3 regions of the Streptomyces sp. NPDC048504 genome follow, and region 3 is predicted to be linked to each of the others. Evidence: riboswitches for the same ligand, from Rfam matches in the RefSeq annotation. Region 3 holds a riboswitch; each other region holds the start of a gene.
The links. A riboswitch is a leader RNA that binds a small molecule or an ion and turns the genes downstream of it on or off. The one in region 3 is predicted to bind cobalamin.
Positions count from the first base shown of each region.

Region 1: another riboswitch for cobalamin. It lies ahead of ACGFY9_RS35485 (ABC transporter substrate-binding protein); the one in region 3 lies ahead of ACGFY9_RS41600 (ribonucleoside-diphosphate reductase subunit alpha).
Region 2: another riboswitch for cobalamin. It lies ahead of ACGFY9_RS27505 (HoxN/HupN/NixA family nickel/cobalt transporter); the one in region 3 lies ahead of ACGFY9_RS41600 (ribonucleoside-diphosphate reductase subunit alpha).

Region 1 is NZ_JBICXA010000017.1:61,471-63,726, reverse strand. Features, by position in the region: gene ACGFY9_RS35490 (FecCD family ABC transporter permease) at 1-246, opposite strand, end outside; gene ACGFY9_RS35485 (ABC transporter substrate-binding protein) at 243-1,304, opposite strand; cobalamin riboswitch at 1,358-1,571, opposite strand; gene ACGFY9_RS35480 (universal stress protein) at 1,754-2,256, shown strand, end outside.
Region 2 is NZ_JBICXA010000011.1:290,124-292,379, forward strand. Features, by position in the region: gene ACGFY9_RS27505 (HoxN/HupN/NixA family nickel/cobalt transporter) at 1-1,111, opposite strand, end outside; cobalamin riboswitch at 1,147-1,376, opposite strand; gene ACGFY9_RS27510 (ArsR/SmtB family transcription factor) at 1,458-1,823, shown strand; gene ACGFY9_RS27515 (DUF5134 domain-containing protein) at 2,144-2,256, shown strand, end outside.
Region 3 is NZ_JBICXA010000022.1:20,415-22,670, forward strand. Features, by position in the region: gene mctP (monocarboxylate uptake permease MctP) at 1-286, shown strand, start outside; gene ACGFY9_RS41595 (GNAT family N-acetyltransferase) at 407-913, shown strand; cobalamin riboswitch at 936-1,090, shown strand; gene ACGFY9_RS41600 (ribonucleoside-diphosphate reductase subunit alpha) at 1,266-2,256, shown strand, end outside.

The DNA of each region.
Region 1 (2,256 bases), on a different contig from region 3:
GGCGCCGCACAGCGCGAGCCCGGCACCGCAGACGGCGGCGAGCAGCGTGCGGGGCATACGCAGGTTCCAGACGATGCCGTCCCGCAACGGAGCAAGGGCGCTTTCGCCACCGCCGAGGTGGGACGCGACCGACGCCCACACGTCGGCCGTGGAGATGTCGGCGGGCCCGATCGTCACCGCGAAGGCCACGGAGACCAGCAGCGCGACCAGCCCGCCGCCCGTCAACAACAGGGTGCGGACGGTCACTTGGCGAGTCCGAAGTCGCGCAGGCCGGCGGCGACCTGTTCGGTCCCTTCGACGGTGCGGATGGAGGGGTTCATCGCCTGTCCGCTGAGCAGGATGTACCGCTTCTTCTTGACGGCGGTGAGATTGCGGGTGGCGGCGTTGGTCTCCAGGAAGTGGATCTTCGCCTTGGCGGTCTCGGCGGTCTGCGACTTGCGGGTCAGATCGCCCAGGACGATGACGTCGGGGTCGCGGTCGGCGACGGTCTCCCAGTTGATCTGGGGCCACTCGTCGTGGGTGTCGGAGAAGGCGTTCTTTCCACCGACGGCGCGGGTGATGGCACCCGGGGCGCCGCAGCAGCCGGCCAGGTAAGGCGACTGGGAGTTCGCGAACCAGTACATGAGAGAGGTGTCCGAGGCGTCGAGGCCGGTGGTGGCCTTGGTCACCCGTGCCCTCAGCTGAGCCACGAGCTGGTCGCCGCGCGCCTTCACGCCCATCGCACGGGACAGGTCGCGTATCTCGCCGTAGACGCTGTCGAGGGTGAGCGGTGTGCTGCGCGAACCGTCGCCGCCGCTGTCGTTGTCCTTGCCCGCGCAGTCGGACGGCGAGACGTACGTCGGCACGCCCAGCTTCTCGAACTGTTCGCGGGTCGCGACCCCGCCCTTGCCGAGCGTCGAGACGAAGGACGCGGTGACGAAGTCGGGTTCGGCGTCGAGGACCTTCTCGAAGGAGGGCGCGTTGTCGGCGAGGCGCGGCACGGCCGCGTTCGCCTTCTCCAGGCCCTTCAGCACCGGGTCGGTCCAGGTGGCGGTGCCGGCGATGCGGCCGGCGAGGCCGAGGGAGAGCAGGATCTCGGTGGTGCCCTGGTTCAGGGAGACGACCCGCTCGGGGGCCGACTTCAACGTGATCTTGTGCCCGCAGTCGGTGAGGGTGAGCGGGAAGCCCGCGGCCGACTTCTCCGTCTCGCCGTCGGCACTGTCGCCGTCGGATCCACCGCACGCGGTGAGCAGCAGGGCGGGTGCGACGAGGAGGGCCGCAGTACGGCGGCGGAGCGGGACGGGGGCGGTACGGATCACGGGCATGCCTTGCCTGTCGGGGCTCGAACGCGGAGCCTGGCCTACGAACTCCCCCTCGCCGAGGGCGAGAAGGCGCCAGCAGGTCTTCGGACTCGGGTTCGTCCGGACGGGGCGCCTTCCCGGCGCGTCGCACACCGGCTCCTTCGGCCGGCCCGCGTCGCCCCAGTGGCGTCTATTGCCCCGCCCGTCCCCCTAACCGCTGCGCGTCAGTTCCGGATTCCCACCGGATTCCCTGGCCTCGGTTGTGGCACGACTGGCCCGCACAACGTATCAAGATCGCCCGTCGGCTCCCGCCACGGGGTGCGGTGCCGCGCCGAGCCGCGCGAAGCCCGGCGGCCCCATGGCCCAGCGCCTGCACCGCGGACTTTCCTCCGGTTCCGTCCAACCCCTGTGCGGCACGCTCCGCGCGGCGGATCGTGGAGGCCCCGACTCGCTCGCACGGAGGTCCAACGGCCATGCCCCAACTGATCGTTGTCGGTGTCGACGGTTCCGCGGACAGCCGCATCGCGGCCGACTGGGCAGCAGAGGAAGCCGAGTTGCGCGGACTCCCCCTGCGGGTCGTACACGTCTCGACACTCCCGGACGGCCAACTCCTCACCACCTGGCCCTACTTCCGCGAGCCCTCTCCCGACGCCCTCGTCACCTCCCTCACGAAGGACCACCCCGAACTCCGGGCCGACGTGGTCGCGTTCACCGGAGAGGCCGTGCCGGCGCTGCTCCCCCTGACCGCCGAGGCCGACTCCACGGTCCTCGGGCTGCGCGGTACGGGCGGTTTCGCGGGCCTTGCCCTCGGTTCCGTGGCCCACGGGGTCGCCGAGCGCTCCGATGGGCCGGTGGTACTGGTGCCGAGCGGGTTCGCCCGCAGTCGCCGAGGGCGGTCACCGTACGGCGTGACCCTGGGCGTCGATGGCGGCCAACTGCCCGGCGCCGTCGTCGACTTCGCCTTCGACGCCGCCTG
Region 2 (2,256 bases), on a different contig from region 3:
TCTTCACGTTCCAGCGGTGTTCGACGTTGGCCAGGCGCCAGTAGGCGATGGCGCAGGCCCATACGACGACGAAGAGGCCGACGATGATGTAGCCGACGTTGTCGAGGTCGATGCCGGAGATCCAGTCGGTGATGCCGTCCTGGAGACCGAGGTTGTCGTGCAGGACGCTGACGAGTTCGATCGTGCCGATGACGAAGGCGACCGCGATCGACAGGCCGGTGATGGTGAGGTTGTAGTAGACCTTGCGGACCGGGTTGGAGAACGCCCAGTGGTAGGCGAAGTTCATGAAGCAGCCGTCGAGGGTGTCGAAGAGGCTCATGCCTGCGGCGAACAGCAGGGGCAGGCACAGGATCGCGTACCAGGGCAGGCCGGCGGCGGCGCCGGAGCCGGCCATGACCATCAGGGCGACCTCGGTGGCGGTGTCGAAGCCCAGGCCGAACAGGACGCCGACGGGGTACATCTGACCCGGCCGCGTGATGGACCTCGTCAGCCGGCCCAGGATCCGGTTCATGAAGCCGCGGTTGGCGAGGTGCTTCTCCAGCTCGTGCTCGTCGAACTGGCCTGCGCGCATGGCCTTGAAGACCCGGTAGATCCCGGTGAGGGCGACCAGGTTGAGGGCCGCGATCAGGTAGAGAAAGGTGCCGGAGACGGTGGTGCCGATCAGGCCGAGGGTCACACGGGAGTCGGAGTCCTCGTTGAGCAGGGTGCCGGTCACCTTTGCGCCGGCGGCGATGAGCGAGGCCATCGCGACCACGATCGTCGAGTGGCCCAGTGCGAACCAGAAGCCGACCGACACCGGACGCTTGCCGTCGGCCATGAGCTTGCGGGTGGTGTTGTCGATGGCCGCGATGTGGTCGGCGTCGAAGGCGTGCCGCATGCCGAGGGTGTAGGCGGTGATGCCGAGTCCCACGCCGAAGACCTGATGGCCGACGGTGTAGTGGTTCGGGGCGACCATGGCGATCAGAATCATGAAGGCCACGACGTGCAGGGCCGCGATGACGGCGAGCAGGGCGCCGGTGCGGAGCCAGTCCCGGCGTTCCCAGCGCAGTGGCTGCGCGGCCGGTGTCCCGGTGGCGGTGGTCGGCGGGGCGGGGTTTTCGGGCAGGGTCATGTTCGGGGCAGCCTCTCCAGCACCTCGTGGACGGGGTCGTCGTACGGTGCCGTGGCCGGTCTCCTGGCTGACGGGTCGAACGTCTGCGCCGCCCGGCCTTCCCGGGCGCGACATGCGCCCAGTGGCCGCCCGGTCCCGGGTGGGAGCGGGGATGGTGCGGAGACTTCCCGATCACAGTGGCGAGGGCCGCTCCGGACTCCCGTGCCCGAACCTGATCGGACACAGTGCACCGGTCTTCCCGAACACCACGGCCGGATCAGGCTAGGTGCGACACCTGGTCATCCACAAGTCTGCGCAATTGCGCAGGTGTTGTGCATCACGCGGGGGCAGGGGTGAGGATGGGTGCATGCATCTGGTTCCGGAGAGTCGCGCGCATCGCCGTGCGATCGATGAGCACACCGTCTGCGAGGCCATCGAGGGCATCGGCGATGCCGCCCGCGTCAACGAGTGGGCCGCCCGTTTCTCCCTGCTGGGCGAGCCGAACAGGCTGTCCGTGCTGCTGGCCGTGCACCGGGCCGGGCCCATCGCCGTATCGGATCTGTCGCTGGCCACGGGCATCAGCGACACGTCCGTCTCCCAGATCCTGCGCCTGCTACGGGCCTCGGGCACCGTCACCGCCGACAAGGACGGTCGCGTCGTCCGCTACCGGCTGACCGATCCCGGTATGGCGGCGCTGCTGGACTCCTCGCTTCCGCCGGAGCCTGCGGCCTGAGTCGTCTTCAACTGACCCGCGCCGACCACCCGTTCATCGAGCCGCCGTGCAGGTCGTACGGATGGTCGGCCGCAGTCCGTCTCATGGTGCGTTCGCGGCCCGCCGCCCGCCGCCCGCCGCCCGACGCCCGACGCCCGACGCCCGACGCCCAAGTGACCGTACTCACACGGCACCTTGGGAACTCACCCCTGCGCCGCTCCGACTCCTGTTGCGTCCATCCAGCAGGTCGGCGACCGCGTCCTTCGCTTCTCCTCTGCTGATGCGACCCCGCCGTGAATCGGATGACGGATGCCTAACGGCGTCCCGGAGTTGGGGGTTTCGTGATCGCCGCGAGCGGACTGCGCTGGATCCTGAGCCTGATGTTCGCCGTGCCGGTCCTGTACGGGGTGTGGCGGATGGTTCTGCCCGCCACGGGGCTAGCCGAGCGGGCGGA
Region 3 (2,256 bases):
CGGCATGATCTACGGCACCCTCGCCGCGTACGGCGTCGCCTCCCCGACCCAGGACCACTTCGGCGGCTCGTCCAAGGAGATCCCCGGCATCGGCGAGATCGGCTACATCGGCCTGACGGCGTTCGTGCTGAACGTCGTCGTGACGGTGGTCCTCACCTTCGCCCTGAAGGCGTTCAAGGCCCCGGAGGGCATCGACGAGACCAGCCCCGGCGACTACACGGCGGACGCGGGCGACCCGGGGGTACAGGTGGAGCTGCCTCCGGCAACAGCAGGGGCGACTCATTAGCACTGGGTGAGTGGCCCAACCCAAGGGGCGCGGGGAACTGCGCGACCAGCCACGACGAACCCGCAGCGGGCCACCGAGAGCACCCCCTCGGCGGCCCGCTGTTCGTACACACTGGCCCACATGGACATCCTCATCCGCCGAGCGAACCCCACCGAATACGAGACCCTCGGCGAGATCACAGCACAGGCCTACCTCCAGGACGGCCTCCTGGACTTCGGCGAGAGCGACAGCTACCTCGACGAGTTGAGAGCCGTAGCAAAGCGAGCCGCCGCAGCCGACGTACTCGTCGCTCTGAACGACGACCACATCCTCGGCGGAGTGACCTTCGTCCCGTCCGGCGGCCCGATGGCCGACATCGCGAAACCCGGAGAGGCCGAGATAAGGATGCTCGCCGTGTCCCGCGAGGCCCGCGGCCGAGGCGCCGGCGAGGCCCTGGTACGTGCCTGCATCACCCGCGCCCGAACCACAGAAGCCTGCACAACCATCGTCCTGTCGACCCAGAGCTCCATGCACGCAGCCCACCGCATCTACGAACGCCTGGGTTTCGTCCGCACACCCGACCGGGACTGGAATCCCGTGCCACACCTGGACGATCTCACTCTGCTCACCTACAAGCTGACACTCTGAAACCGCCGCGACACAACATCTGGTGGTGCCACGACAACCCGGCACAAGATGTATGCTCATGCTCGCTGTCGCCGCAGGGGAATCCGGTGCGAATCCGGAACTGTCCCGCAACGGTGTACTTACGTGCATATGCACGCATGGTCAGTCCGAGGACCTGCCGACGGCGCGCGTCCGGCCACCCGGCCAGGGCGCATGACGTCCGGGCCTCGTGGAGTGGGCCGGTGGACGCGACGCCCCGTGCGCTCGTGTACTGCCGCCTGCCCTCGGCGAGGCCCCGTGCCGAGCGAGGGAGAGCCCCACCGTGACCATCGCGCCAGCAGAGCCGGCATCAGCGACCCAGGCGAACGAGGCGATCGCGGCGACCACGACCGGACCCGGAACCGCCGTTCCCGGAACGGCCGTTCAGGACGCCGACGGCCCCGGTACCGCGATCCTGCGGACCCTGACCGAGCTGACCGCCGACCTCCCCGACGCCGACCCCGGCCGGGTCGCCGCCGCCACGTTGCGCGGCCGGTCCGCGCACGCGGACGTGGCGGAACTGCGCGAGCTGGCGACGGAGGCGGCCGCCGGCCTCATCTCCGAGGACCCGGTCTACTCCCGGCTGGCCGCCCGGCTGCTGACGATCAGCATCGCCGCCGAGGCCGCCTCCCAGGGCGTCACGACGTTCACCGAGTCCGTCGCCGTAGGCCACCGCGAGGGCCTCATCGCGGACCGCACCGCCGAGTTCGTGACGCTTCACGCGGCCCGCCTCGACGCGCTGATCGACACGGAGGGCGACGACCGCTTCGGCTACTTCGGCCTGCGCACCCTGTACAGCCGTTACCTCCTGCGGCACCCGATCACCCGCAAGGTCATCGAGACCCCCCAGCACTTCATGCTCCGGGTCGGGGCCGGCCTCGCCGAGGACGACAGCGCCCGCGCCCTGGACGAAGTCGCCGCGCTCTACCGCCTGATGAGCCGCCTGGACTACCTCCCGTCCTCCCCCACGCTCTTCAACTCCGGCACCCGGCACCCCCAGATGTCGTCCTGCTACCTCCTCGACTCCCCGCTGGACGAGCTGGACTCCATCTACGACCGCTACCACCAGGTCGCCCGCCTCTCGAAGCACGCCGGCGGCATCGGACTGTCGTACTCCCGCATCCGCAGCCGGGGTTCGCTGATCCGGGGGACGAACGGGCACTCCAACGGCATCGTCCCGTTCCTGAAGACGCTGGACGCCTCGGTCGCCGCGGTGAACCAGGGCGGCCGGCGCAAGGGCGCGGCCGCGGTGTACCTGGAGACCTGGCACTCCGACATCGAGGAGTTCCTGGAGCTGCGGGACAACACCGGTGAGGACGCCCGGC